Regions from separate parts of the Kitasatospora sp. NBC_00240 genome, predicted to be linked through region 2. Evidence: riboswitches for the same ligand, from Rfam matches in the RefSeq annotation. Region 2 holds a riboswitch; each other region holds the start of a gene.

Region 1 (9,792 bases), 2.5 Mb from region 2:
GGCCGCCCCTCTCCGACAGCGCCCGGCCCGCCTCGCGTACGGGGAGCGCCGGTGCTGGTCAGGCGTCGATCAGGGCCCGCCACTCGGCGACCCTGGCCGGGTCCACCGGGGAGTCCCAGCCGGCGACCCGGACGGCGCCGCCGACGTGGAACGCGTCGAAGCCGGCCGCCCGCAGACCGGGCACGTGCTCGGCGCGCAGGCCGCCGCCGATCAGGATCCGCTGGGCGTAGCCGGGCTCGCCGGCCCGGGCGAGTTCGGCGGCGAGGAGCTCCCGGCCCGCGTCGACCCCGGCGGGCGCGCCGGAGGTGAGGAAGGTGTCCAGGCCAGGCAGGGCGCCGACGGCGGCCCTGACGGCGGCCCGGTCGGCGCTGTGGTCGAGCGCCCGGTGGAAGGTCCAGCGGCAGCCCGCGACGGCCTCGGCCACCGCCTCGGTGGCGGCCAGGTCGACGCTGCCGTCGGCGGCCAGGAAGCCGAACACGAACTCGTCCGCGCCCTCGGCGCGCAGCTCGGCGGCGCGGGCCAGCAGTTCGTCCAATCCGCCGGGCGCGAAGCCGTCCTGGATCCGCAGCATGACCCGCAGCGGCAGGTCCACGGCGGCGCGGATCTTGGCGAAGTCCTCCACCGAGGGGGTCAGCCCGTCGGCGGCCATGTCCGTGACCAGTTCGAGCCGGTCGGCTCCGCCGGCTTCGGCGGCCTGGGCATCCTGGGCGGTCAGCGCGATGACTTCGAAGATTGGTCTAGACATATCGGTAGCCTGCCACATCACCCCGCCCGGCGGCGAGCCCCCCGCCGCGACGGATCCGCCACTCCCCCCGGGACGGGTGCCGCCCCTTACTCGGCCACCGGCCGCGGGCCCCTCACTCCGCCACCGGCCGCGGACCCCCCGCCCCCGGCCCCTTCGGCCGGGTCAGCCGCAGGACGACGACCACCCCCGCCGCCACCAGCAGCGCGAACGGCAGCATGATCCCGCCCGTCCCCAGGGCGTCGCCCGCCGCGACGGCGAAGATCCCCAGCGCCGACGGCGCCAACGCGACCAGCAGCGCGAGCGGCAGCACCTGCCCGCGCCGGACCCCGACGAACGCCACCACGGCCACCGCCGCCGCCAGCAGCGGAAGCGGCGCGACGACGCCGGCCGTCCCGAAGTAGGCCCGGCCCGGCAGCACGCTCTGCACCACGCCGAACAGGAATCCCGCCAGGACGAGCAGGCGCCGGCCCCAGGTCACCCGGCCCAGCAGGTCCACCGGCGCGGCCGGCACGCTGAGCCCCCAGAGCGCGGCCGGCACCGAGAAGGCCGACATCCTGGCGAGCAGCGAGAGGTTCGGCATCTCCCGGGTGGCCGCCCAGTACCCGAGCACCAGCGCGACCGGCGCCACGACGACGGCCGGCACCGCCAGCATCCGGGCCGGCTTCCAGCTGCCGAACAGCACGCCCAGCACCGCCACCACCGGCAGCACCGAGAGCAGGGTCAGCAGCAGCCACGTCCCGCCGCCGGCGCGGGGGTCGGGCAGCCCCTCGAAGGCCGTGATCACCAGGACCAGCCCCGCGTGGCCGGCCGCCGCACCGACCGCGAACGGCGCGACCATGGCCAGCGCCCGGCCGGGCAGCCCGGCGGAGGTCAGCCCGGTGCGCAGCCGCAGCCCGTAGGCGCCCAGGTCGAAGGCCTCCCGCAGGGTCGCCGTGCGCCCCGCGCCGGCGGTGGAGTCGGTGAAGACGTCGGCCAGCTCCTCGCCGCGCTCGCGGCGGTAGCCGGCCGGGTAGAGCCGCAGTGCGGCCCGCAGCACCGTGTCGGAGATGGTCATGCGAAGGCCCCCTTGATCCTCGGACGGATGACGGTCAGCCGGCGGTCCGCCTCCGCGACCACCGCGCGCAGCCGGTCGGCCTCGGCGGCGAGCGCGGTGCGGCCGGCGTCGGCGAGCGCGTAGGTGCGGCGGGCCCGGCCGTCCACGACCGCCTCGCTCTCGACCCTGATCAGGCCTTGCTGGAGCAGCCGGTCGAGGGCGCCGTAGAGCGTGCCGGTGCGCATCCGGACCCGGCCGCCGGAGATCGCGGCGATCTCCTGGATGAGCGCGTAGCCGTGCCTGGGGGCATCGGCGAGAGCAGTGAGCAGAAGCAGCGTCGGCTCCTGCATGGAGCGTTCTGTCATGGGTCTATATATATCGGCGAACTACATATGCTGTCCACTGGAATCAGTAGCCGGGCCGCTCCCCCGGCGCGGCCCGCCGGGGCGCCCGACGGCCCGGCCGGCCGCCACGCCACAATGTCCCCATGCCGTCGCCCGAAACCCTCACCGACCGCTGGTCCGCCCTGCTGCGCCGCTGCGGCGCGGGCGTCGACCCCGAGCCCTACGGGCGCGAGCTGCTGCGGCGCTGGGCCGAGCCGCAGCGCAGGTACCACACCACCGAGCACCTGCGGGCCGTGCTGGACCACATCGACACCCTCGCCGGGCACGCCGACGACCCGGACACCGTCCGGCTGGCGGCCTGGTTCCACGACGCCGTCTACAAGCCGGACCGCTCCGAGAACGAGGAACGCAGTGCGGCCCTCGCCGTCCGGGCGCTGGCCGAGGCCGGGCTGCCCGAGCGGCAGGTGGCCGAGGTCGCCCGGCTGGTCCGGCTCACCGTCACCCACCACCCCGAGCCCGGCGACCGGGACGGCGAGGTGCTCTGCGACGCCGACCTGGCCGTCCTCGGCGGCCCGCCCGAGGCGTACGCCGCCTACGCGGCCGCCGTCCGGGAGGAGTACGCCTTCGTGCCGGACGAGGCCTTCCGGGCCGGGCGCGCGGAGATTCTGCGCGGGCTGCTCGCGCTGCCGGCGCTCTACCGGACCCCGGCCGCCCTGGAGCGCTTCGACGCGGCCGCCCGGGCGAACCTGGCCGCGGAGCTCGGGCGGCTGGAAGGCTGAGCGGCCGGGCGCGGCACCAGGCGGGCGGGCCCGGCCGGAAGGGGCCCGGAGGCGATCAGCCCAGCTGCCCGACCGGCGCGACCACAGCGGCCTCCTTGCCGCACACCCAGTGCGGGTCGGGCCCCAGCTCGGGCTCCACGCTCAGCGCGTGCGGGTCCCCGTCCAGTGCGCAGGCCGAGCAGAGCGGCCAGCGGCCGTAGGCCTCCAGCAGCGCGTCCTGGACGTCCTGGGCGACCAGCCCGAGCACGAACCCGGTGCCGTCCGGCCACTGCTCCAGCCACCACCGGCGGTGCGTGACGGCGTCCTCGACCAGCGAGACGACGGCGGCTTCCGCCACGTCCCGGGCGCTGAGGTCGGCGAGGATCAGCGCCCTCGCGCTGTGCAGGGCTGCTTCGATTTCAGGGCTGGACATCCGCCCATTGTCCCGCACCGGCCGCTCGCCCCGGCGCCGGGCGGACGGCGAACGCCGGGCAGCGCCGGGGAACGCCGGGCAGCGCCGGGGAACGCCGCGAGGGCGGCCCCCCGAAGGGGACCGCCCTCGCGATCAGAACCGACTGACCCTCGGAAGGATCAGAAGTCCATGTCGCCACCCGGCATGCCGCCGCCCGCGGGGGCACCGGCCTTCTCGGGCTTGTCGGCGATGACGGCCTCGGTGGTGAGGAAGAGCGCCGCGATGGAGGCGGCGTTCTGCAGCGCCGAGCGGGTGACCTTCGCCGGGTCGATGATGCCCGCGGCGATGAGGTCGACGTACTCGTTGGTGGCGGCGTTCAGACCGTGACCGGCGGGGAGGTTGCGCACCTTCTCCACCACGACACCGCCCTCGAGGCCGGCGTTGACCGCGATCTGCTTGATCGGGGCCTCCAGCGCCACGCGGACGATGTTGGCACCGGTGGCCTCGTCGCCCTCCAGCTCCAGCTTGTCGAACGCGACACCGGCCTGCAGCAGCGCGACGCCACCACCGGCGACGATGCCCTCCTCGACGGCGGCCTTCGCGTTGCGGACGGCGTCCTCGATGCGGTGCTTGCGCTCCTTGAGCTCCACCTCGGTCGCCGCGCCGGCCTTGATGACGGCCACGCCGCCGGCCAGCTTGGCGAGGCGCTCCTGGAGCTTCTCGCGGTCGTAGTCCGAGTCGCTGTTCTCGATCTCGGCGCGGATCTGGTTGACCCGACCGGCGACCTGGTCGCTGTCGCCGCCACCGTCGACGATGGTGGTCTCGTCCTTGGTGATGACCACCTTGCGGGCGGTGCCCAGCAGGTCGACGCCGGCGTTCTCCAGCTTGAGGCCGACCTCCTCGGAGATGACGGTGCCACCGGTGAGGATGGCGATGTCGCCGAGCATGGCCTTGCGGCGGTCACCGAAGCCCGGGGCCTTGACGGCGACGGACTTGAAGGTGCCACGGATCTTGTTCACGACCAGGGTCGACAGGGCCTCGCCCTCGACGTCCTCGGCGATGATGACCAGCGGCTTGCCGCTCTGCATGACCTTCTCCAGCAGCGGGAGGAGGTCCTTGACCGAGCCGATCTTGGAGTTGGCGATCAGGATGTAGGGGTCCTCGAACGAGGCCTCCATCCGCTCCAGGTCGGTGGCGAAGTACGCCGAGATGTAGCCCTTGTCGAAGCGCATGCCCTCGGTGAGCTCGAGCTCAAGACCGAAGGTGTTGCTCTCCTCGACGGTGATGACGCCTTCCTTGCCGACCTTGTCCATCGCCTCGGCGATGAGCTCGCCGATCTGGGTGTCGGCGGCGGAGATGGAGGCGGTGGAGGCGATCTGCTCCTTGGTCTCCACGTCCTTGGCCTGGGCGAGCAGCTGGTCGGAGACGGCCTTGACGGCCTTCTCGATACCGCGCTTCAGGGCCATCGGGTTGGCACCGGCGGCAACGTTGCGCAGGCCTTCCTTGACCAGGGCCTGGGCCAGGACGGTGGCGGTGGTGGTGCCGTCGCCAGCGACGTCGTCCGTCTTCTTGGCGACCTCCTTGACGAGCTCGGCACCGATCTTCTCGTAGGGGTCCTCGAGCTCGATCTCCTTGGCGATGGAGACACCGTCGTTGGTGATCGTGGGGGCGCCCCACTTCTTCTCAAGGACGACGTTGCGGCCCTTGGGGCCGAGCGTCACCTTGACAGCGTCGGCAAGCTGGTTCATCCCGCGCTCAAGGCCGCGGCGAGCTTCCTCGTCAAACGCGATGATCTTTGCCATGTGAAGTGGTCCTCCGAGACGGCGGTGAATGCTCGGACCGGAAGGTGCCCGCGACGGACGGCCCTGGTGTGCGGGGGTCCTTTCCCCTACCGCTCCCGGGGGCCTCACCGACCCGGTCCGTTGTCACTCTCAAGCTGTGAGTGCTAACGCCAATGATTAGCACTCCGGCATGGCGAGTGCAAGCCCCGTCGAGGATCCGGCCGGTCGCGTCCCCCCTCCCGCAGCACTCCCGGGGGGCCGGACCGGCACCGACGGCTCCGGTACGCACCATCCGGTCCGCGCCGCCGGGGCCGGACATGCCGGCGGGCCCGCACGACGTGAGTCGTACGGGCCCGCCGGTCGAAGCGGATCACCAGCCCGTGGGCCGAGCCGAGGCTCCGGGGTCCGGAAAGGTCAGACCGCCGCGCGGACCATGTCCGCCTGCGGGCCCTTCTGTCCCTGGGAGATCTCGAACTCGACCCGCTGGCCCTCCTCGAGGGTGCGGTAGCCGTCCATCTGGATCGCGCTGTAGTGGACGAACACGTCCGCACCACCGTCGACCGCGATGAAGCCGTAGCCCTTCTCCGCGTTGAACCACTTGACGGTGCCCTGAGCCATTCCGAACTCCCCTAGTGCTGTGCTGGCCCTTCACGGATCCCGCAGGTCGCGGGCCCGGGTCTGGTTAGAGGCCGGCCCGGGGAACCCCCCCTGAGCGCAGCCGTGCACGCCGCAGTCGCCCGTTCCCGAGCCACCGGACGGTGGCCCTTCGAGCGGGTGAATGCGTCGACCGCGGCTGAATGTATCCGTATCAACGCCCTCTGCAACAGGCCCCACTGCTGGGAATTCACAGCACTCGGCGGGGGGCAGTCCAGGATGAATGTGGAGAAATTCGGCATTTCACGCCGGGCATACCGGACGAATTGCGCAAATCGCAGCAGGAATTCTGACACCTGCCTGACATGTTTCACAGGCACGACACAAGCGCCGGTCTCAGTGGCCGAGCTGGCAAGGTCGTACGGGGCGCCCGCGGGGGCGGAGATCCGCCGGCGGGGGAGGGGGCCCGATCATCGGCTGTCGCACACTTTACTCCGCCGCGGGCGGCCGAATTCCCACCCAAGTGCGGCGAGCCGCCTCCCCGACCGGAAAATGGAATTCCGGACGTGAAGGCGGCTCGTGGGTGCGGGACCCCGCCCGGGCGACCCGGGCGGGCTCGGCGCGCGGCCGATCGGGCTCAGCAGCCGCCGGCCACCGCGGGGATGATCGAGACGCTGGCGCCGTCCTTGATCTCGGTCGCCAGGCCCTCGGCGAAGCGCACGTCGTCGTCGTTCACGTAGATGTTGACGAAGCGGCGCAGCTTGCCCGTGTCGTCGAGCACCCGGGCGGCGATGCCGGCGTGGTTCTTCTCCAGGTCGGCGATGACCTCGGCGAGGGTCGCGCCCTCGGCTGCCACCTCGGCGGCGCCGCCGGTGTAGGTGCGCAGGATGGTCGGGATGCGGACGTTGGCGCTCATGGCGGTGGCTCTCCTAGCGGGGTGGGGGGATCAGGCGGACGCGAGACCGGCCGACCGGAAGGACTCCAGCGTCGGGCGGATGGTCGCGGTCAGACCGGCATCGGCCACCGCGTCCAGGGTCTTGAGGCCGTCGCCGGTGTTGATCGCGACGGTCTCCTTCGCCGGGTCCAGCTGCCCGGTCTCGACCAGCTTCTTGAGCACGCCGATGGTCACCCCGCCGGCGGTCTCCGCGAAGATGCCCTCGGTGCGGGCCAGCAGCTTGATCGCCTCGACCACCTCGGCGTCCGTGACATCCTCGACGGCGCCGCCGGTGCGGCGGGCGATGTCCAGCACGTACGGGCCGTCCGCCGGGTTGCCGATGGCCAGCGACTTGGCGATGGTGTCCGGCTTGACCGGGCGGATCACGTCCCGGCCCGCCTTGAAGGCGGCGGAGACCGGGGAGCAGCCCTCCGCCTGGGCGCCGAAGATCCGGTAGGGCCGGTCCTCGACCAGGCCGAGCTTGATCAGCTCCTGCAGACCCTTGTCGATCTTGGTGAGCTGGGAGCCCGAGGCGATCGGGATCACGATCTGCTCCGGCAGGCGCCAGCCCAGCTGCTCGCAGATCTCGTAGGCCAGGGTCTTGGAGCCCTCGCCGTAGTACGGCCGCAGGTTGACGTTGACGAAGCCCCAGCCCTCGCCGGCCGGGTCGCCGATCAGCTCCGAGCAGAAGCGGTTCACGTCGTCGTAGTTGCCCTCGATGCCGACCAGCTCGCCGCCGTACACCCCGGCCATGACGATCTTGCCCTGCTCCAGGTCGTGCGGGATGAACACGCAGGACTTGAAACCGGCCCGGGCGGCCGCCGCGCCCACCGCACCGGCCAGGTTGCCGGTCGAGGAGCAGGAGAGGGTGGTGAAACCGAACGCGCGGGCCGCCTCGATGGCGCAGGCCACCACGCGGTCCTTGAAGGAGTGGGTCGGGTTGCCCGAGTCGTCCTTGACGTGCAGCTGGGCGGTGAAACCCAGCTCGCGGCCCAGGTTGTCGGCCTTCACCAGCGGGGTCCAGCCCGGGTTCAGATTGGGCTTGGAGGCGACGTCCGCGGGGACGGGCAGCAGCGGGGCGTAGCGCCAGATCGACGCCGGGCCGGCCTCGATCCGCTTGCGCAGGTCGGCCGCCTCGGCGGAACCGAAGTCGTACGCGATCTCCAGCGGGCCGAAACACTCCAGGCACGCGAAGCTCGGGCCGAGCGGGAACCGGGTGCCGCACTCCCGACAGGACAGTGCGGTGGCGGGGCCGAGGTCGACGGAAGCGGTCACGTCTGCGGCGCCGGGAGCGGTGGTCGCGGTGGTAGCCATGATGGCGGAGGCCTCTCTCCTCATCTTCCCCATGACGCGGGCGCGCCACAGGACGGAATTGGCACCTGTCCCGCCACAGTCGCCGAAGCTGCCGTGCGAGAAGGTTGCCGGGACGTCGACGGGCCGTTCCCTCAGTCCCTCTGGATGAGCTCTGTGAAGTTGTGGTCCTGCGCAGCGGGCAACCCCGGCGTGCGAAGGTCTATGCGCTGTACGAAGACTGTATCCGAAGGCGTCAACCGCCAAGCGGTCCGTCCGCCAAGCGAGATGCCCCGGCGAGTGGAACCGCCTCACCCGACCCGCGCCGCCGAGGCGCCCCAGCAAGGAGTGTGCCGTGCCTGCCGAGCTGCCCCCCGCGCTTCTCCCGGAGGTGGCGTCCTGGCTGCGCCGCCGGTCCTGGAGCGCGGCCGACCGACCGGTGCACAGCCTGCTCGCCGCCAAGGAGGCGGCCGGCCCGGCCGGGACGATCAGCGTGGTGCTGCCCGCCCTGGACGAGGAGTCGACCGTCGGAGCCATCGTCTCGGTGATCCGCCGGGAGCTGATGGAGCGTCTGCCGCTGGTCGACGAACTGGTGGTGGTCGACTCGGGCTCGGCGGACCGCACCGCCGAGGTGGCCGCCGAGGCCGGCGCGCGGGTCGTGCACCGGGACGCGATACTGCCCCGGTTGCCCGCCGAGCCCGGCAAGGGCGAGGTGCTCTGGCGCTCCCTGCTGGCCACCTCCGGCGAGATCGTCTGCTTCGTGGACGCCGACCTGCGCGAGTTCGACCCGGCCTTCGTCTCGGGCATCGTCGGCCCGCTGCTGACCGATCCGGGCATCCAGCTGGTCAAGGCGATGTACGACCGGCCGTACGAGCTGCCGGGGGCCGGCGCCGACGGGGACGCCACCATCGACCCGGTCGGCGGCGGCCGGGTCACCGAGCTGGTCGCCCGCCCGCTGCTCAACCTGCACTGGCCGGAACTCGCCGGTTTCGTCCAGCCGCTGGGCGGCGAGTACGCGGCCCGCCGCTCGCTGCTGGAGCGGCTGCCGTTCCCCACCGGCTACGGCGTGGAGCTCGGCCTGCTGGTGGACGCCCTGGAGACGGCCGGCCTGGACGCGCTCGCCCAGGTGGACGTGGGGGTGCGCCACCACCGCCACCAGGACAGCCAGGCGCTCGGCCGGATGGCCGCGACCATCTACCGCACCGCCCTGGAGCGGCTGGACCGCACCCACCGGCTCAAGGCCTCCGCCGACCTGGTGCACCCGCTGCTGACCCAGTTCACCCGGACCGGCGCGGGCTTCACCGCCCGCACCCACCCGGTCGGCGCGCTGGAGCGGCCGCCGATGCACACCGTCCCCGAGTATGTGAGCCGTCACAGCGGGTACTAGCCCGTCTCCAGGAAGTTTGGCGGTGCCGGACCCCGGCAAGGTTCCCATCATGGGCGATCTCACGACGGCACGTTCGAGTCCGACCGGCAGCGCCCCCGTCCTGGTGGCCTCCAATCGTGGTCCGGTGTCCTTCAGCCACCAGGAGGACGGCACCCTGGCCCTGCGCCGGGGCGGCGGCGGCCTGGTCTCCGGGCTCTCCGCCATCGACGACCCGTCCGCGGTCTGGGTCTGCGCGGCGCTCGGCGAGGCCGACCGGGAGGCGGCCCGACAGGCCCCGGACGGCAGGCTGGACCGCGCCGGGCACGAGGTCGGAGGACAGGCCGTCCGGATGCTGGACATCGACCCCGAGACCTTCGCCCGGGCCTACAACGGGGTGGCCAACTCCACCCTGTGGTTCGTCCACCACCTGCTCTACGCCACCCCGACCGAGCCCGCCTTCGACGCGGGCTTCCGCACCGAGTGGCAGGCCTACGAGACCTACAACGCCGCCTTCGCCGACGCGCTCGCCGCCGAG
Region 2 (9,792 bases):
CCGAGGTCCACCCGGACGGAGTCGCGGGAGGCGCGGCCGTCGCCCTGGACCACCGAGGCGCGGTCCGCGGCGCTGAGCGAGTTCAGCAGCGCGTTCGCCTCCTGGAGCTTCTTGTTGACGTCCGCCTTGGCCTGGTTCAGGTCCCGGGTGGTCTCGTCCAGCGAGGAGAGGATTGCCGCGGCCTCGATCTTCTGCTGGTCGAGCCGGCGCTGCTGGTCCTGCAGACCCTTCAGCGCCTCCGCCTGGCTGGAGGTGGCCTGCTGGACGCTGGTCGCCTGCTGGAGGTAGCCGGACGGGTCCGAGGCGAGCATCAGCTGGACGGACGGGTCGATGCCGCCGGTGCGGTACTGCTCGCCCGCCACCTCGGCCAGGCCCGCCTGAAGGTGGGTCATCTGGTCCTGGCCCCGGGCCACCTGGTCCTGGATCTGGTCCGCCTGCTTGCGAAGCTGGTCGGCCCGCTCCTTGGCGCCGTTGTAGCGCTCGGCGGCCTGCTCCTGCTCCTCGTTGAGCTTGTCGACCTGCGCCTTCACGTCCTCCTTCTTGGAGGGCGTGGTGGGCGCGGCGTGCGCGCTCATCTGGGCGGACAGGGCGACCGCGGTCGCGGCGGCAGCGGTGAGCACGGTCACCCGCGCGCGGCTCGGCTGCTTCGGACGGCGGTGGGAGGCCAAGGACCGGCTCCTTCTTCCTGCGGGCTCACCCGAACGAGTGAGTATCCGGAAAATAGGTTTGACGCCAGACCCTAGTGAAGATCAGCGCATTCCGCCACTCCCGCAGGGCCACCAACTTGAGGCCTCGGCCGGGAATTCACCTGACCCACACACTCCCGCCGTCCAGGCCCTGACCAGCTGTCAAGGCCGGCCGCCCGGCATCCGGGCCCCGGGCCGCCCGACGCGCCGGCCCGCACCCCCCACGGGGCCCGGGACCGCCGCCCAGGCGTTCGGCCGGCAGCGGACCGGCCCGGCTCAGGCCCGGGCCAGCCGGTTGAGCAGCAGGACGGAGGCCACCGGGCGCGCGCCGGCGTTGCGCACGCCGTCCGCGACCTCCCGGTCGGTGGAGACCACCACCACCGGCCGCCCCTGCGGCTCGGCCCGCACCAGCCGGCGGATCAGCTCGTCCGCCGTCTCCCCCGTCCGGCTGAACCGCACCCTGACCCCGCGGGGCGGCGCCATGATCACCGGGACGTCGAGGTCCTGGCCGTCGAAGACGCAGGTGACCTCCGCCTGGGTGCGCTGCGCCAGCATCGCCAGCCCGCCGAGCAGCCGGATCCGCTGCTGTTCCAGCGGCAGCGAGGGGTAGCCGGTCTTGGTGACGTTGTAGCCGTCCACCACCAGATGGACCTGCGGGATCGCCAGCAGCTGGTCCAGCAGCGCCGGATCGTCCTCGGCGAGCGCCCGGCGGGCCACGTCGTGCGGCGAGGCCGAGGCCGGCTCCACCGCCTCCACCAGGTCGGCCGGGTGGATCCGGGCGACCGGCAGCGCCAGCTCCCGCTGCAGCCCCTGCGCCGACTGCAGGACGGTGTCGAGCAGCAGCCGCAGCCGCATGTCCTCCACGCTGCGCCCCTCGCGGGCCGAGCGCCGGCCGTGCTCGACCGCCGTCTCCAGTTCGGAGATCCGGTGCTTGAGCCGCCGGGCCTCGCTGTCGGCGGCGCTGCGCTCGGCGGTCGACGAGCCGCGCAGCGCCTCCAGTTCGGCGGCCAGCTTGCGGGTCTCGGCCTGCGCCCGCCGGGTGTCGCTCTCCAGCGAGCGCACCTTCTTACGCAGCGACTCCGCCTCCTTGCGCACGCTCTCCGACTCGGCGCGCTGGCGCTCGAGGTCGGTCCGCGCGGCGGCTCGCAGCTCGGCCAGTTCCGCCTGCAGCTTCTCGGCCAGCCGGGCCGACTCGGCGGCCGCGCCCTCGGCGCCGGCCCGCTCGGCGAGCTCCCCCGCCTGCTCGACCAGCCGGGCCCAGCCGTGCGGGCGCAGCAGGTAGGCGGCGGTGGCGACGTCCATCGGGTCGGCGGCGCCGGGCACGGTGCCGGCCTCCAGCGCCTTCACCAGGTCGGGCTGGCCCAGCCTCAGCCGGTCCGCTATCCGCACCCGGAACGCGGGCTCGGACTCCAGCGCGGCGGCCAGCGCCGTGGCCGCGTACTTGGCCCGCCGGGCCGGCGTGAACTTGGCGTACTGGCGGAGCGAGAGCGGCAGTTCGGCGACCGGCAGGCCGCCCAGCGCGTCGGCGGCGATACCGACCACCCGGCGGCGGACGCCCTCGGGCAGCGGGCGGTCGAGCTGCTCGACCGTCCGTGCCTCCGCGTCGTCCTCGCCCGGGGGCGCCCCGCCCTCGGCCAGGTCGGCGCCGGTGTCCGCGCCGGCCGCGGGCACGGCCGGGTCGGCGTCCGGGGCGATGTCCCCGTCCGTGGTCTCAGCACCGGCCGGGACGGCCTCGACCGCGTCCGGGGGCCGGGCGTCCACAGCGGGCGGCCGCCCCTGCGGTCCGGCGGGCTCCCTCGCTGCGTCCACCACGTCCTCGGCTCCGATCCTGTTCTGCGGAGTGCTCACGGCCGGCTGCCGCTGCCCTGAAACTCACCGCTCTCTGCAATTGTCCCTGTACGGTGCCCCACCCCGCGCCACGCCACACTCCCGCGGCTGAGGGGCGCCCGGCCCGCGAGGGGCGCCCGGGCCGCCGGGGCCCCGGGCGGTGTCCCCGGGGCCGGCCCGGCCGACCGACCCCCGGGCCGGGATGATCGGCCCCGGCCGGTGGGTCGGTCCTGCTCGGCGGGTCAGGCCTGCTCGGCGGCCTCGGCCTCGGCACCCGGGCGGTCCACCAGCTCGACCTGGTCCACCGCGTTGCACCAGCGGCAGCGCACCGACTCGACGGTCTCGGCCAGCACCTCGGTCTCCTCGACCTTGGAGTCGCCCGCCAGGTCGAAGTGCAGGTACTCGACGACCTTCGCGGTGCGGGTCACGTCGAAGCGGGTCAGATTGCCGCACAGCGTGCAGCGCCAACGGGTCTCGGCGGTCAGGGCGGGGACGGTCATCGGGGGTCCTCTCGGCAGTTCCCTGGTCTGGGCGGGAGGCGCTCCCCCCGGAGCCCGGCGTCGGCGGCGGGAGGCGGGGAATGCCCGGGCCAAGCCTATTGCCTGGGCCGTCCTCGCTCGTCACCGGTCCGGATCGCCTCCCGGTCACCCACACGCAGTACAGCGCGGTGTCGCCGCCGCGCGCCCGAGGAATGCTCCCCGGCATGGCGATCCCGGTCCTCGACCACACCGGTGCGCGGGACGGGCGTCCGGCCGTCCCCGCACCGGTCGTCACGTACGCCCTGATCGCCCTCAACACGCTGGTGTTCCTGCTCGGCCCGGCGGCCGGCCTCAACCCGCTGTTCGGCACCGGCCAGGCCCGGATCTGCGCCGAGCAGCGCTTCGAACAGCGCTGGGGGGCGGTGCCGGCAGAACTGCTGGAGCACCGTCCGCTGACGGCCGGGCGGATCGTCCAGCCGCCGGGCTGCGTGCTGGCCCCCACGCCGGGCAAGTCCCCGGCGCTCTCGGTGCTCAGCTCGCTGTTCCTGCACGCCGGCTGGCTTCACCTGCTCGGCAACATGCTGTTCCTCTACGTCTTCGGCACCGGCGTGGAGGAGCGCCTCGGGCGGGTCCGCTTCCTGCTCTTCTACCTGGCGGCCGGCGCCCTCGCCACCTACGGCTACGCGCTGGCGCAGGCGCACTCGGTTGGATCGGACCGGGTGCTGATCGGCGCCTCGGGGGCGATCGCGGCCGTGCTCGGCGGCTACCTGCGGCTGTACCCGAGGGCCCGGGTGACCACGCTGGTGCCGCTGTTCCTGTTCCTGCCGCTGCGCTTCCCCGCCTGGCTGGTGCTGGGCCTCTGGTTCGCCCTGCAGTGGTGGTCGGTGCGCTCCACCGGCCTGGACGGCGGCGGGCAGCCGCCGGGCCCGGGCAGCGTGGCGTACCTGGTGCACGTGATCGGCTTCACGGCGGGCTTCCTCTTCACCTGGGCCGCCTACCCGCGCTCGCCGTGGCGCCGCCCCCGCCTGCGCCGGACCGGCTGAGCCGGCGGCCCCGGACCGGCCCGGGGCCGCCGGGTCGCCCGATCGCCGGGCCGCGCGGGCGCACTGACGGCGGGCGGGGCGGCGGCTACGCTGGCCGCACCCCACAAAGGAGCAGCAGAGTGATCACCGCCATCGTCCTGATCAAGACCACCGTCGACCGCATCCCGGAGATCGCCGAGGCGATCACGGCCATCGAGGGTGTCAGCGAGGTCTACTCGGTGACCGGTGGGTACGACCTGGTGGCGATGGTCCGGGTGCGCCGGCACGACGACCTGGCGGACGTGATCCCCGGTCAGCTCAACAAGGTGCCGGGCGTGGAGCACACCGAGACCCAGATCGCCTTCCGTACGTACTCCCAGCACGACCTGGAGGCCGCCTTCGCCCTCGGCCTGGGCGAGTAGCCGGCGACCCACGCGGCTCAGGCGGCCGGGAGAGCCGGCCGGGCGGGTGGCCGGGCTCCCAGGCCGCCCCCGGCACCCGGCCGGACCGCTCCGGCCGGGTGGCTCCCGCGGTCAGCCGGCCCGGCGGGTGTCGGCGACGCAGCGGCCGCCCTCGCTGCGGTAGTTCCAGGCCGCGCCGTCGGTGACCAGCTCGCGGACGGCGGTCAGGAACCGGTCCAGGTGCTCGTCCGGGGTGCCGGCGCCGAAGCTGACCCGGATCGCGTTCAGACTGCGCTCGCCGGGCAGCGAGGCCTCCGGCGCGCCGCACTCGGACGGCGTGGCCTCCTCGCCACCGAGCAGGGTGCGCACCAGCGGGTGGGCACAGAACAGCCCGTCGCGCACGCCGATGCCGTACTCGGCGGAGAGCGCCGCCGAGAAGTGCGAGCTGTTCCAGCCCTGGACGACGAAGGAGAGCACGCCCACCCGGGCGGAGTCCTCACCGAACAGGCTGAGCACCTTGACCTCGGGGATCTCGGCCAGGCCGGCCTTGAGGCGGGCGATCAGCTGCTGCTCACGGGCCTCCAGCGCGTCGAAGCCGGCCTCGGTCAGCGCCCGGCAGGCCGCGGCGACGGCGTAGGCGCCGATCACGTTCGGGGAGCCGGCCTCGTGCCGGGCCGGGCCGGAGTTCCACTCGACGGCGACCGAGCCGTCCACCTCACGGGCCACGGTGCGGGTGGCGCCGCCGCCGGCCAGGTACGGCTCCGCGGCGTCCAGCCAGTCGCTGCGGCCGGCCAGCACGCCCGAGCCGAACGGCGCGTACAGCTTGTGGCCGGAGAAGGCGACCCAGTCCACGTCCAGCTCGCGGACCGAGACCCGGTGGTGCGGCGCGAGCTGGGCGGCGTCCAGGACGATCCGGGCGCCGTACCGGTGGGCGGTGCGGGCGAGCTCGGCGACCGGCCACAGCTCGCCGGTGACGTTGGAGGCGCCGGTGACGCAGAACAGCTTCGGGCCCTCGCCCGCGCCGGCCAGCGCCTCGTCCAGCGCGGCGACCGCCTCGGCGTGCGAGCGGGGGGCGCGCAGGTAGTCGACGGTCAGGCCCTCGCGGCGCCAGGGCAGCAGCGAGGCGTGGTGCTCGGTCTCGAAGACGAAGACCCGGGTGCCGGCCGGCAGCGCGCCCGCCAGCAGGTTCAGCGAGTCGGTGGTGGCGCGGGTGAAGACCACCTGGTCGCCCTCGCGCAGGTCGAGGAACTCCTCGACGGTGCGGCGGCTCTGCTCGAACAGGTCGGTGGAGAGCTGCGAGAGGTAGCCGGCGCCGCGGTGCACGCTGCCGTAGTAGGGGGCGTAGGCGGCGACGTCGTCCCAGACCCGCTGGAGCGCCGGGGAGCTGGCGGCGTAGTCGAGGGCGGCGTAGGCCACCTTCTCGCCGTTGACCAGCGGGACCTGGACGTCGTGGCCGAGGACGGCGAGCGGGGCGCAGAGATCGGTGGTCACAGACATGGGGATGCACTCCTCTGAGGTCAGGACCCCGGGAGTGCCGAAATACACCGGTGGTCCGCGCTTGCCACGCGGACGGACTGCCGCGTGACCCGGTCCTCACCCAGGGCACCCCGCCACGGACGGAGGGTTGCCGGACAGCAAGCTGGGGCTTGTCGCTGTCACTCATGACCTGGCGAAGACTCTAGGCGGCGCCCGCCTGGTGGTCAAACAGCAGTCCGGTATGTGGACGCGGACGGGCGCCGGGGCAGGGCGAAGGCCCGCGCAGCAATGCTCCGCGGGCCTCGAACGCCTGGGCGCCGGCCCGGCTGTGGCCACCTGAGCGGTCCGGCTCCCGGACGCGCGCCGACGGCTGGCCTCGGCCGGGCGAGGTGTCACTGATCGGTGGCCGGTCGCCGCCCGGGTGGTCGCCGTCCGGTCGGCGGGCCGGTCAGGGCCGGCTGCTGGCCTCGGCCCAGTGCTTCAGCAGCGACTGCGCCGCACCCGAGTCGACCGCCTCGGCGGCCCGCTCCATCCCGGCCGCGAGCTGCTCGGCCAGCGGCGCCTCGGTGAGGTCCAGCGCCACCAGCGCGGCCGCGGTGTTCAGCAGGACGGCGTCCCGGACGGGTCCGGGCTCCCCGGCCAGCAGCCGGCGCGCGACGTCCGCGTTGTAGGCGGCGTCCGCCCCGCGCAGCGCTTCGAGGCCGACCAGCTCGATGCCGACCTCGCGCGGGTCGAAGGAGGTCTCGGTGACCACGCCGCCCTGCACGATCCAGACCCGCGAGGTGGTGGAGATGGTCAGCTCGTCCAGGCCGTCGTCGCCGCGGAAGACGAGGGCGGTGGAGCCGCGCCGGGCCAGCACGCCGGCGATCAGCCCGGCCAGCCGGGTGTCGAAGCAGCCGACCGCGTGGGCGGTCACCCGGGCCGGGTTGGTGAGCGGGCCGAGGATGTTGAAGGCCGTCGGTACGCCGAGCTCGGCCCGGGCGGTGGCGGCGTGCCGCATGGCCGGGTGGAACTTCGCCGCGAAGCAGAAGGTCAGGCCGACCTCGTCGGCGATCTCGGCGACCCGCGCGGCCCGCAGGTCGAGTCTGATGCCGAGCTTCTCCAGCACGTCCGAGGAGCCGCTCGCCGAGGAGGCGGCGCGGTTGCCGTGCTTGACCACCTTGGCGCCCGCGGCGGCCGCGACGATCGCCGACATGGTGGAGATGTTGACGGTCTTGGCACGGTCACCGCCGGTGCCCACGATGTCGACGGCCGGGCCGGGGATGTGCAGCGGCTCGGCGTGCGCGTACATCGCGTCGACCAGGCCGGTGATCTCGTCGACCGTCTCGCCCTTGGCCCGCAGCGCCACCATGAAGCCGGCCACCTGCGCGGGGCTCGCCGCACCGGTCATGATCTGGTCCATCGCCCAGGCCGTGTCGTCCTGGGTGAGGTCCTCACCCCTCAGCAGCGCGGACAGGAGATCCGGCCAGACGCGGACCACCTGCACGGGGTCGTTGCCGCCGTTCGCAGGGTGCGCGTTCACCATGGCTGACTCCAGCTCTCGTCGGTGTTGCCGGAAGGGCTCCGGGGACCAGGAGGCCAGCCTATCCAGCGGCGAGGCACGGCCGCCCATGCCTTCACACCTCTTCTCTAGTACTGAGACAGCCGTACTGGAGAAGAGGTTCCAAGGAGAGCGGCACCCGAGCCGAGGCATGCTCCGGACCGCCGGCCGGGGCGGCCGCGCCGCAGCGCACGGGGAGGGACGGACACCGACGGCAACCGGCGCCCGCCCCCGGACGGCGGCGGGCGCCGGGCCGTTCGGGGGCGGGCGCCGGGACGCACCCGGCCCGACCGTCAGTGGGTGGCCGGGGTCCGGCCCGCGATCCGGTTGCGGAGCAGGGTGGCGGCGGCCTCGGCCAGCGCCACCGGATCCACCGGGTGGGAGATGGCGGCGTCGGCCCGGCTCCAGGCGGCCAGCCAGGAGTCCTGCGGCCGGCCGATCAGCACCAGCACGGGCGGGCAGCCGTAGATCTCGTCCTTGAGCTGGCGGCCCAGGCCCAGGCCGCCGGCCGGGACGGCCTCGCCGTCCAGGACGCAGAGGTCCACCCCGCCCTTCTCCAGTGCGCGGAGCACCGCGGGCGTGGTCGCGCACTCCAGGTACTCGAGCTCGGGAAGATCCGCGGCCGGGCGCCGGCCGAGGGCCGTCCGCACCTGCTCGCGGGTGTTGCGGTCATCGCTGTAGACGAGGACGGTGAGCGTCTCGTCGGTCGTGTGCGCCATGGGGCCCTGCTCCCTCAAATGTGATCCGGACCACGTCCACCTCTTCCGGATGCTACTCCCGATCACCCGCCGTGGAGCCCCTCCCGCGCGATCCCGCCGAGGAGATCGGCGGGCGGACCGGACGGCGCCGGTTCCAAGGCGCCGCGCTGAACCGTCACCCGCCCGGGGGCACCGCGTCACCCTGACGCGCACAGACCACCCGTACGGCGGACCGCTAGCCGACCCGGTGGACGGCGGAGCCCCCGACACGCAGGGCAAAGGAGTGCTCGGGGTCATCCGGCGAGCCCCCGGAGGCCCGAACAACCGTCAGAAAACGGACATAGCCGCGCCGACCGGCCCGCCGGACCCGCTCACGGCCCCCAACGGGGCATATCGCACGCACCGGACACTCCGAGGGAGACCCCCCGGCGTGAAGACGGAATAAGGGACCGACATAATGTCCGTCGTGGCGACAGCAACAGCAGTAGAAACCGGGCACGCGCACGGATCGGTCAACCGGCCGAACATGGTCAGCGTCGGAACGATCGTCTGGCTGAGTTCCGAGTTGATGTTCTTCGCGGCCCTCTTCGCGATGTACTTCACTCTCCGCTCCGTGAAGGGGCCGGAGTTCTGGAGCGAGAAGGCGCACGCGCTCAACGTGCCCTTCTCCTCCGTCAACACCACGATCCTGGTGCTCTCCTCGCTGACCTGCCAGCTCGGCGTCTTCGCCGCCGAGCGCGGTGACGTGAAGAAGCTCCGCTCGTGGTTCGTCATCACCTTCGTGATGGGCGCGATCTTCATCGGCGGCCAGATCTTCGAGTACACCGAGCTGGTCAAGAAGGACGGCCTGTCGCTGTCCTCCGACCCGTACGGCACGGTGTTCTACCTGACCACCGGCTTCCACGGTATGCACGTGACGGGCGGTCTGATCGCCTTCCTGCTGGTCCTGGGGCGCACGTACGCTGCCAAGCGCTTCACGCACGAGCAGGCCACGGCCGCCATCGTGGTGTCGTACTACTGGCACTTCGTCGACGTCGTGTGGATCGGCCTGTTCGCGACCATCTACCTGATCAAGTAACCAGCTGATCAGGTCGCTGGCCGCCGGCCGCGGGGCGCCCTCACCGAAGACGACCCTGCTGCCGGTGAACGACGCACCCACCGACCGACCGCGCGCGCAGCCCTAGACAGGCAGCCTGCCGTTCCGGCCAGACCGGCCGCCGGGCGCACCCACCAGTCGACCAGATCCTGACACCGGGGTTATTCCGTGAAAAAGCTCTCCGCACGACGGCGCCACCCACTGGCGGCGCTGGTCGTTCTACTTCTCGCCCTGGCGGCCACCGGGGGGCTGTACGCCGCGTTCGCGCCCGCCGAGAAGGCGCAGGCCGACACTGCCGCGCAGTCGCTCGCGATCGACGAGGGCAAGAAGCTCTTCGCGGTCGGCTGCTCCTCCTGCCACGGCCTCAACGGCGAGGGCAGCAGTGACGGTCCGAGCCTGGTCGGCGTCGGCTCCGCCGCGGTCGACTTCCAGGTCGCCACGGGCCGCATGCCGGCCCAGCAGCCCGGCGCCCAGGTGCCGAAGAAGAAGAACATCTACTCCCAGCACGAGATCGACCAGCTCGCGGCGTTCGTCGCGTCGCTCGGCCCGGGCCCGGTGGCGCCGACC
Region 3 (9,792 bases), 4.2 Mb from region 2:
CGCCTCCAGTGCCAAGACGGCCCGCTCCAGCAGGCCCGTCCGCTCCCCCGGCCCGCCGGCCGCCGCCCTGGCCCGCAGCGCCATCCCGCGGACCCTCGCGTGCCCGGCCGGCCCCAGCGCGGCCAGCTGCCGGTCGGCCAGCGCGACGGCCGACTGCCGCCGCCCGAGGGCCAGTTCGGCCCGGGCGGCACCGACCCGCCAGGGCACCAGGCCCGGCAGGTGGTCGATGTCCCAGCGGGCCATCAGCTCGCCGCAGGCCCGGAAGTCGGCCAGCGCCTCCTCGGGCCGGCCGACCGCGAGCAGGTGGCCGCCCCTGGCGTAGAGGTAGTGCAGGCCGGCCGGGGTCTGGAAGGTCTCGGCCGGTACGGCGAGCGCCAGGTAGCGCGCGGCGTCCTCGTGCCGGCCGAGCGCGGTGCGTACCGAGATCATCGTGGACAGCGGGTAGCCCACCGCGACTCCCCAGCCCTCGGGGCGGATCCGGGCGAAGGCCGCCCGGGCGGCCTCCTCGGCGGTCCGCAGGTCGCCCTGGCGCAGCGCGACCTCGGCCCGCAGCGCGGAGAACAGCGCGTGCCAGGTGGAACTGCAGTTGGCGGCGGCGGTGCGGGTCGCGATCGGCTCGCACCAGCGGGCCGCGCGGTCCGACCGGTCCGCGTAGACCAGCACGGTCAGCGCGGAGGTGAGCGACTCCACCGAGCCGCCGCCGAGCCGGCCCTCACGCAGGATCCGCTCGGCCTTGAGCACCGACTCCTCGGCCGGCAGCCCGGCCAGCAGTCCACCCAGGACGGCCAGGCCGTCCCCGGCGCCGGCGCCCTGCCCGGGGGCAGGCTGCGGGAACAGCGACCGGAACCAGTAGCCGAGCCACGAGCGCAGCTCGCGCAGGCCGGCCGGCTCGGCGCCGGCGGGCCGGTCGGCCTCGAAGCGCTCCAGGGCGGCCGTCCCCTCGGCGACGCGGCCGTGCCAGAACAGGTAGCGGACGGCCTTCAGCTCGCGCCGCGCGACGGCCTCGGCGGACTCCGCCTCGGTGCCGGGCAGCCAGGGCACGCACTCGATCCGGACGGTCTCCTCGGCCGCCGGCTCCGGCGTCCACGTCGGGCCCGCGGCCCACGGCAGCACGATCGGGGCCGGCTCCGGAGCCCCGCCGTCGGCCGCGGGGGCGGGCACCGGGTGGAACCCGGCCGCCCGCACCGGACGGGAGGCGGGCCGCCCGGCCGCCGGCGCGAGGGCCGGGCCGGGGGCCGGCTGCCGCGGCGGTCGCTGCGGGGGGACGGCCGACATCCAGCCCTGCGCCCAGCCGTCCGGCACCGCCGGCCCGTCCAGCGGCGCCGGCCCCTCCGGGCCGCCGATCCCGTCGATCCCGCCCGGGCTGCCCGGACGACCCAAACCGCCCGGACCGCCCGGGTCGCAGTCGCTGAGCATCTCCTCCAGCGTCCCGCCGAGGCCGTCGGTCCCTACCGCCGGGGTCGCCCACGGCGCCCGGACGTGGCCCTCGGCCGAGCGCAGCTGCTCGGCGACCCGGTCGGCGGACGCGCCCGAGGCCCGCAGCAGCTGGGCGGCCCGGTGGTGGAGCGCCGCCAGCTCCTCGGGCTTCATCGCGGCCAGCAGGTCCCCGCCGCCGGTCGGGTGCCGGAACCTGCCCTCGTGGAAGAGTCCGGCGGAGTGCAGCAGGTAGGACGCCCGGGACAGCGACTGCGGTGCCAGCAGCAGCAGCTCGGCCAGCAGCTCCGGCTCGGCGGGGCGGCCGAGCACGGCCACGCCGCGGGCGCAGCGCAGGGCCAGCGGGTCCATCCGGTGCAGGCAGTTCATCAGCCCCCGACGGTAGCTCTCCCCCACCACCAGTTCGTGGCGGGCCCCGCCGGGTTCCTGGTCCTCCAGCAGGGCCTGGACGAGCAGCGGGTTGCCGCCGGTCAGCGTGTGCGCCTCGGCCGTCAGCCGGAGGGCGGCGTCGGCGCCGAACCGTTCGTGCAGCAGTTCGGAGACCAGGCCGGCCGGGAGCAGCTCCAGGCGGACCCGCTCGTGGTGCGGCTGCCGGGCCAGTTCGACCTCGAAGAAGGGGTTGGGCGGCGTCATGGTCTCGCGCGAGCTGAGCACGGTCAGCACCCGGGCGGCCCTGGTCCGCCGGACGAGGTAGAGCAGGAACTCCAGCGACTGCACGTCGGCGTCCTGGCGGTCGTCGACCGCGAGCAGCAGCGGCGCGCGCTCGGCGAGCCGCAGCACCAGCGAGCAGAGGCCGTGCAGGGCGCGCGGGGTGAGCCTGGGGCCGCCCTCGCCGGCCGGGGTGTCGGGGCCGCCCTCCAGCAGGTGCGCCACCTCGGCGTCGGCGGCGGCGTCGAGGCCGGCGCTCTGGAACAGCTGGTGGACGATCCCGAACGGGAAGTCCTTCTCCAGCGGCGAGCCGGCCGCGGACAGCACCCGGACGCCGTGGTCGGCGGCGGCCTCGGAGAAGACGTGCAGCAGTTCGGTGCGGCCGGTGCCCACCGCGCCGCCCAGGGCGACGACGCCGCCCCGGCCGCGCAGGGAGCGGTCGAGGGCGTGGCGGAGCAGCCGGAACTCGCTGTCACGGCCTGATGGTTCGGATCGGTGGACAAGACGCGCGGCACGCGCGGGGGACGTGAGCATCCGCTCTCCTGGAGCAGGGCGCACGACCGGGCCGCGCTACGCTGCGCTACCCGTCGTACGAGAGGCCGGAAACGAGGTGCGTCACTGGCCGCCCGGAGCCCGGGGCCATGACACGCGAACCGAACCGCGACCCCCGGTGGGGGTCCGGTCGCACGGCCTCAACGACAGAGCGAGCTGGCACTGCGGACGAGGTCGACAGCCAACCTGGCCACCAGTCTGGGCCGAACGGCACGGCTGCCGTGCACGCGCTGCATGACCGTCTCCATCCCCCTGTGTACCCGGGGTCACTGTGCTTGCGACATGACACCCATGTCGCCCGGCTTATCCCCGGCGGCACCCCGCCACAGTGGAGGGTTGCCAGTCAGCCGGCCGGGGCCCAAAGCTGACATTCTTCGCCGGTCCGAGTGTACGAATGCCGAATCGGCCCCGTCAATCGACGTTCGGTCACACTCCGCCACGCAACGGGGGTTTGACCTGGCGGAAACACCCCTACCGCGACATCCCGGGCGAACCGGGCAGCGAACCGGAGACCGGGCCACCCGACCGTACGCCGAGGCGGTCGCGCCGTCCACCGAGGGGCCGGCGGGGCCGGCGCGAGGAAGTTGGACGACTGTTCACCCCGGTGAGGCCTGCCGATCCCCCGCGCACCGGCCGGGCGCTGAAATGATCACCGCCGGCGCACGGCCGTGGCCGAATGCCGTCCGCCCCGCGACCGGTGGTCCAATGGTCTATACCAATTGCGGTACGGTTCCCCCAGGATGCTGTCGGACCAGCGGCTGTGGGGGCCCTATGACTGTCCATCACCTTCCTCAACCTCCCTCCGATCAGGAGCTCTACTGGTATTTCGGACCGCAGCGCCGCTGGGTGCTGATCTGCACCTCGCTGGCCTTCGTCTTCACCGCGGCGACCATGCTCACCTTCTCGCTGCGGACCCCGGCCCTCTGGGCCTTCCTCGCGGTCCTCGTGCTCAACCTCGCCGCGCTCGCCCTGTCCTCCGTCAACAGCCTGCGCCAGCGCCGGCTCACCCGGCAGTCGCACGAGGTGCTGGTGCACGCCTGGCAGCCGGCCGAACTGCCAGGCGTCGACCTCTACCTGCCGACCTGCGGCGAACCGCTCGACGTCCTGGAGAACGCCTACCGCGCCGTCTCGGCCGTCGACTGGCCGGACGCGCTGACCGTCTGGGTGCTGGACGACGGCGACCGCGCCGAGGTGGCCGACCTGGCCGCCCGGTACGGCTACGCGTACGTCGTACGGCCCGACCGCGGGCACCTCAAGAAGGCCGGCAACCTCAACCACGCGCTCACCCTGAGCTCGGCGGAGTTCATCGCCATCCTGGACGCCGACTTCGCGCCCCGGCCGGACTTCCTGCGGCACCTGGTGCCCTACTTCGCCGACCCCGGCACCGGCATCGTGCAGAGCCCGCAGTGCTTCGACACCGACGAGGCCATGAGCTGGATCCAGCGCGCCGCCGGCGCGGCCCAGGAGTGGTTCTTCCGCTGGATCCAGCCCTCCCGCGACGCCAGCGACGCCGCCATCTGCTGCGGCAGCAACGCCGTCTACCGGCGCGCCGCGATCGACGCCGCCGGCGGCTTCGCCAGGCTCGACCACAGCGAGGACCTGTTCACCGGACTCGCCCTGTACGAGCAGGGGTTCCGCACCCTGTACGTCCCGGTGCTGGTCGCCAAGGGCACCTCGCCGGACAACCTCGCCTCCTTCGTCAACCAGCAGTACCGCTGGGCGATGGGCAACCTGCACCTGCTCGGCACCCCCGAGCTCAAGCGGATCCGGGCGCCCTGGCGGATGCGACTCTGCTTCTACGAGGGCGTCGTCGGCTACCTGACCACGGCGGTCAACATCTTCGCGGCCCCGCTGCCGCCGCTGGTGATGATGTTCTGGTACCCGGACGAGATCCGGCCCTGGCACGTCCTGCCGCTGCTGGCCCCGCTCTGGCTCTGGCACGTCCTGCTGCCCCGGATCAGCCGGACCCGCTGGCGGGTCGAGGTGATCCGCTCCAACGTCCTGATGAGCGTGGCAGCCGGCGCCGCTTTCTGGCACACCTTGCGCGGCCGCAGCGCGGCCTGGGTGCCCACCGGTGCGGGCCGCGCGAGGCCCGGCGGGTTGGCCCGCCAGGTCGTCCTGGTCTCGCTCGCCTGGCTCTGCGCCTCGGTCGGCGCGGCCACGGTCGGGCTCGCGCTGGCCGTCGCCCGCAACGGCTGGGAGCCCAACTGGGGCCTCGGGCTGTACCTGGTGGTCCAGTGCCAGATCGGCGTCCCGCTGATCCGCGACCTGGCCGCCGAACTGCGGCCAGCCGCCCCGGCCCGCAGCTCCGCCCGGAAGGCCGCCCGAGCCGGGCGCCGGGCCGGCCGCGGCATGCTGCCCAGGCGCTGGCCGGAGGCCTCGGCCGCCACCGCCACCCTCGTCCTCACCGCCCTGCTCGCCTCCGGCTGGGTCAGCCCGATGCTGCCCTGGCTGGGTTGAAAGATGGTCACACCGATGTCCTCGACCGTGGTTCCGGAACTCGCTCCGCAGACCCTCACGCCCCCCGGCCCACCACCCGGCGGCGCCGGCTCCCCGGGCGCCGGCGCCGCCGCCCCCTCCTCCCGCCGCACCGGCTTCCGCCCCGACGTCGAGGGCCTGCGCGCGGTGGCCGTCCTCGCCGTGCTGGCCTTCCACGCCTCCGTCCCCGGCCTGGCCGGCGGCTTCGTCGGCGTCGACGTGTTCTTCGTCATCTCCGGCTACCTGATCACCGGCCTGCTGGTACGCGAGGCGGTCACCACCGGCCGGATCCGGCTCGGCGAGTTCTTCTCCCGCCGGGCCCGCCGGCTGCTGCCCTCCGCCGCCGTGGTGCTCGCCGCGGTCGCGCTGGCCGGCGCCTGGCTGACCGTCCCGCTGCGGCGCACCGACCTCGAGTACGACGTCCTCGCCGCGGCGCTGTCGGCGGCCAACTGGCGCTTCGTCGCGCAGCAGACCGACTACCTGGCGGCGGGCCGGGAGCAGAGCCCGCTGCTGCACTTCTGGTCGCTGGCGGTGGAGGAGCAGTTCTACCTGCTCTGGGCCCCGCTGCTCGCCGTGACCGTCCTCCTGGTGGCCCGGGCGGTCCGGCGGGGCCGGGCGGTCCGCTCGGCGGTGACGGTCGTCGCCGGCCTGCTCACCCTCGGCTCCTTCGCCCTGTCCCTGCACTGGACGCACGGCTCGGTCTCGCTGGCGTACCTCGGCACGCCCTCCCGGGGCTGGCAGTTCGGGGTGGGCGCGCTGCTGGCGCTGCTGCCCTGGCACCGGATGCGCGGGCCGCGCCCGCTCCGGCTGCTGTCCGGGTGGGCCGGGGCGGCGGCGATCGTCTGGTGCGTGCTGGAGTACGACGCCGGCACTCCCTACCCGGGGTACGCGGCGCTGGTGCCGACCCTCGGGGCGGCCGCGGTCGTCCTGGCGGGCACCCCGGACGCCGGGGCCGCCGACCCGGTGCGCGGCGGCCTCGGGGTCGGGCGGCTGCTGTCCGGCCGGGCGCCGCGCGCCGTCGGCCGGCTCTCCTACAACCTGTACCTGTGGCACTGGCCGGTGCTGGTGCTCGCCGAGGCCCGGCTCGGCGCCCTCGGCTGGCCGGCCAAGGCGGGGCTGACGCTGGCGGCCGCCCTGCCGGCCGCGGCCGCGCTGCGCTGGATCGAGCAGCCGCTGCGGCGCAACCGGACCATCGCCGAACTGCCTCGGCGAGGCCTGTCGTTGGGGGTGGCAGCGGTGGTCGTCCCGGTGGTGCTGGCGCTGGTCGTCGGCACCGGGACGCTCCGGCTGCTCGGCCCGGCCGCCCCGGTCGACATGCTCGGCCTGCCGCCCGGCTCGCCGGACGGCACCTCGCTGCTGGCCCGCACCGCCGTCCCGCTCAAGGCCGGCCCGGCCGTCCCCGACCCGGCGCAGGCCCGCAAGGACTTCCCGCCGGACGGCGAGTGCGAGGTGGCCCCGGCCGTGACGGCCGGCCCGGCCTGCCTGTTCGGCCCGGCCGGCGCAGCGGACCGGATCGTCCTGCTCGGCGACTCGCACGCCGGCCAGTGGTTCTCCCCGATGCTGGCCGTCGCGGCCGAACGTCACTGGGGCCTGGAGGAGTTGGTCAAGCAGGGCTGCCCGCTGGCGGAGATACCGGTGGTCAACCCGCAGTTGGGACGCGAGTACCGGGAGTGCGACACCTGGCGGGCGAACAGCCTGGCCAGGCTGCAGAGCGGGCCGAAGCCCAGGCTGATCGTGATCGCCTCGCTCAACCGCTACACCGACGACCGGCAACTCCTCGCCCAGGGCTGGGAGAAGACGCTGACACCGCTGCGCGCCCTCGGCGTGCCGATCGTCTACGTCGAGGACACCCCGATACCCGGCCGGGACGTCCCGGCCTGCGTCTCCGGGCACATCGCCGACCCGGCCGCCTGCGAGTTCGACCGCGGCCGCGCGCACTGGCCGGACCCGCTCGCGGAGGCGATCGCGGCCGGCCGGATGCCCGGTGTGCGGTCCGTGGAGGTGAACTCGGTGCTCTGCCCCGGGGCGGGGCGCAGCTGCCCGGCGGTGCTGGAGCGGATCCTGCTCTACCGCGACGACGCGCACCTGACGAACGTCGCCGCCGTCGTCCTCACTCCCCGGCTGGAGCGGCTGCTGGTCGAGGCCGGCCTGGTGCCCGCGCGGAGCGAGCCGGGCGGCGACGGCTGGACGCAGCTGCTGCGGGACGACTTCGACGGCCCGGCGGGCAGCCGCCCCTCGGCCGCGAACTGGCAGTACGACCTGGGCACCTGCTACCCGGGCTGCCCGGCCGCCCGATGGGGCACCGGCGAGGTGGAGACGATGACCGACTCCACCGCCAACGTCCGGCTGGACGGCAAGGGCGCCCTGGAGATCGTGCCCACCCTGGAGGGCGGCCGGTGGAGCTCGGGGCGGATCGAGTCCCGGCGCGCCGACTTCGCCGCCCCGCCCGGCGGGGTGCTGCGGATCGAGGCCTCGATCGCCCTGCCCGACGTGACCGGGCCGGCCGCGGCGGGCTACTGGCCGGCCTTCTGGACCCTCGGGGCCGGGCTGCGGGACGGCTTCACCGGCTGGCCGGCGACGGGTGAGCTGGACGTGATGGAGTCGGTGAACGGCCGGGACTCCGTGTTCGGGACGATGCACTGCGGCACCCTGGACGGCGGCCCCTGCCAGGAGCCGAAGGGGCTCGGCTCGGGCGAGTCCGCCTGCCCGGACTGCCGGACGGGCTTCCACACCTACGCGGTGGAGGTGGACCGGACGGCCGGCGCCGAGCAGGTGCGCTGGTACCTGGACGGCCGGGAGTTCCACCGGGTGCGGGCCGACCGGATGGACGCCGCGACCTGGGACCGCGCGGTGAACCAGGGGCAGTTCCTGATCCTGAACGTGGCGGTCGGCGGCAACCTGCCCGCCGCGTTCGGCGGTGTGCCGGGGGCGGCCACCGAGCCGGGGCACCCGATGCGGGTGGGTTACGTCGCCGTCTCGGCGCGGGGCGGCGCCCGGCCGTGACGAGGCGCTCCTGACCGGGCGCTCCTGACCCGCTCCCCCGGACGCTTCCTTGCTCCCGGGGGGCGGGACGGCGCGTTCGGGGGGCGGGTGAGTGCGGGGGCCGGTGGGACCGGTCCGGGCGCCACTCGGCCCCCGCCGGCCGGGCCGGCGGGGGGAACGGGTGGGTGCGGTGCCTCGGGGCACCGGTGACCCGGCCGTCAGGGCTGCGGCGGCTGGTCCTCGCCGGGCATCGACTGGTTGCCGAGCTGGTCGTTGATCTTCTGCTGGGCGGTGTCGACATGGCCGCTGTACTTGCCGCCGGTCTTCTCGTCGATCATGTCGCCGCCCTTGTCCACCCCCTTCTGCACGGTGTCCTCGTGCCCCTTCATCATGCTTTTGAGCTTGTCGAGCATGGACATGGTGTGACCTCCGTGTTCGGTGACCAACTACGTCCATGGTCGGCACCCCGCCCGGAAACGGCATCCCGGCAGCCCACGCGCACCCGCCGCCGGTCCGCCCCCGGCGGCCACGATCACCTCGCTGACCTGTACTTTCCCCAGGATCACGGCCCCGCCGGCCCGGGCTGCCGGGCTTCGGCCGCCACCGGGCTCAGGCGGACTGCCGGACCACCAGCGAGGGCTCGAAGATCACCGAGGTGGCGCCGCGCTCGGGACGCGCGATGTGGTCGAGCAGGATGCGGGTCATCTCGGCGGCCATCTCCTCCACCGGCTGGCGCACGGTGGTCAGCAGCGGCCGGCCGGCGGTGGCCGCGCTGCTGTCGTCGAAGCCCACCACCGCGACGTCCTCCGGGACCCGCCGCCCGTGGTCGCGCAGCACCGCCAGCGCGCCCTGGGCCATCAGGTCGTTGGCGGCGAAGACGCCGTCCGTGTCCGGGTGCTCGATCAGCAGCCGGGTGATCGCGCGCTCGCCGCCGGCCTGGGTGAAGTCCGCCTCGGCGTGCGGCAGGTAGGGCAGGCCGTGGCGGGCCATCGCGTCGTGGAAGCCGGCCAGCCGGTCCCGGGCGGCCCGGACGCCGGAGGGGCCGGCGATGGTCACCACCCGGCGGCAGCCCCGGGCGTGCAGGTGGTCGGCGGCCAGCCGGCCGCCGTCGCGGTTGGCGAGGTCGACGCAGCTGATCGGCAGCGGGCGGTCGGGGCGGCCGAACAGCACCGCGGGGACGCCGGCCTCCAGCAGCAGGGCGGGCATCGGGTCGTCGGCGTGGGTGGAGACCACCATCGCGCCGTCCGCGTTGCCCTGCCGCAGGTAGGCGAGGGCCTGCTCGCGGGCCTCGGGGGCGTCGGCGAGCATCAGCACGGGGTGCAGCCCCTGCGGCCGCAGGGCGGTGAAGACCCCGCTGACCACCCGGCCGAAGAAGGGGTCGGTGAAGACCTCGCCGCCGGCCGGCCCGTCCGCCTCGGCGCCCGAACCGGAGACGACCAGCGCGAGGGACCCGGCCCGCCGGGTGACCAGGGAACGGGCGGCCCCGTTGGGGACGTAGCCGGTGCTGGCGATGGCCAGCCGGACGCTCTCCTGGATGGCGGGATCGACGTTGCGGATGCCGTTGATGACCCGGGAGACGGTGGCCCGGGAGACGCCCGCGACCCGGGCCACGTCCTCCAGAGTGGTGGAGCGGTTGACGGCGGACCGGAGGACTTCGCTCATGGTGTCTTTATAGCACCTGGGAGAGCGCTCTATCCA

The links. A riboswitch is a leader RNA that binds a small molecule or an ion and turns the genes downstream of it on or off. The one in region 2 is predicted to bind S-adenosylmethionine.
Positions count from the first base shown of each region.
Region 1: linked by a shared signal. The riboswitch ahead of thrC (threonine synthase) and the one ahead of OG689_RS29660 (aminotransferase class V-fold PLP-dependent enzyme) in region 2 are both predicted to bind S-adenosylmethionine.
Region 3: linked by a shared signal. The riboswitch ahead of OG689_RS45025 (putative leader peptide) and the one ahead of OG689_RS29660 (aminotransferase class V-fold PLP-dependent enzyme) in region 2 are both predicted to bind S-adenosylmethionine.

Region 1 covers NZ_JAPEMU010000001.1:4,462,120-4,471,911, forward strand. The annotation lists gene OG689_RS18775 (copper homeostasis protein CutC) at 59-745, opposite strand; gene OG689_RS18780 (hypothetical protein) at 858-1,799, opposite strand; gene OG689_RS18785 (PadR family transcriptional regulator) at 1,796-2,143, opposite strand; gene OG689_RS18790 (HD domain-containing protein) at 2,266-2,901, shown strand; gene OG689_RS18795 (hypothetical protein) at 2,957-3,313, opposite strand; gene groL (chaperonin GroEL) at 3,472-5,094, opposite strand; gene OG689_RS18805 (cold-shock protein) at 5,488-5,691, opposite strand; gene OG689_RS18810 (MoaD/ThiS family protein) at 6,305-6,583, opposite strand; gene thrC (threonine synthase) at 6,614-7,915, opposite strand; SAM riboswitch class I at 7,933-8,066, opposite strand; gene OG689_RS18820 (glucosyl-3-phosphoglycerate synthase) at 8,247-9,278, shown strand; gene OG689_RS18825 (trehalose-6-phosphate synthase) at 9,328-9,792, shown strand, end outside.
Region 2 covers NZ_JAPEMU010000001.1:6,924,524-6,934,315, reverse strand. The annotation lists gene OG689_RS29685 (NlpC/P60 family protein) at 1-668, opposite strand, end outside; gene OG689_RS29680 (NYN domain-containing protein) at 963-2,324, opposite strand; gene OG689_RS29675 (hypothetical protein) at 2,756-3,013, opposite strand; gene OG689_RS29670 (rhomboid family intramembrane serine protease) at 3,217-4,035, shown strand; gene OG689_RS29665 (Lrp/AsnC ligand binding domain-containing protein) at 4,155-4,436, shown strand; gene OG689_RS29660 (aminotransferase class V-fold PLP-dependent enzyme) at 4,548-5,912, opposite strand; SAM riboswitch class IV at 5,965-6,082, opposite strand; gene trpD (anthranilate phosphoribosyltransferase) at 6,340-7,416, opposite strand; gene OG689_RS29650 (hypothetical protein) at 7,725-8,150, opposite strand; gene OG689_RS29645 (heme-copper oxidase subunit III) at 8,587-9,207, shown strand; gene OG689_RS29640 (c-type cytochrome) at 9,394-9,792, shown strand, end outside.
Region 3 covers NZ_JAPEMU010000001.1:2,727,953-2,737,744, forward strand. The annotation lists gene OG689_RS11670 (LuxR family transcriptional regulator) at 1-2,616, opposite strand, end outside; gene OG689_RS45025 (putative leader peptide) at 2,775-2,882, opposite strand; SAM riboswitch class IV at 2,901-3,013, opposite strand; gene OG689_RS11675 (cellulose synthase catalytic subunit) at 3,406-5,094, shown strand; gene OG689_RS11680 (acyltransferase family protein) at 5,110-8,115, shown strand; gene OG689_RS11685 (antitoxin) at 8,313-8,513, opposite strand; gene OG689_RS11690 (LacI family DNA-binding transcriptional regulator) at 8,704-9,756, opposite strand.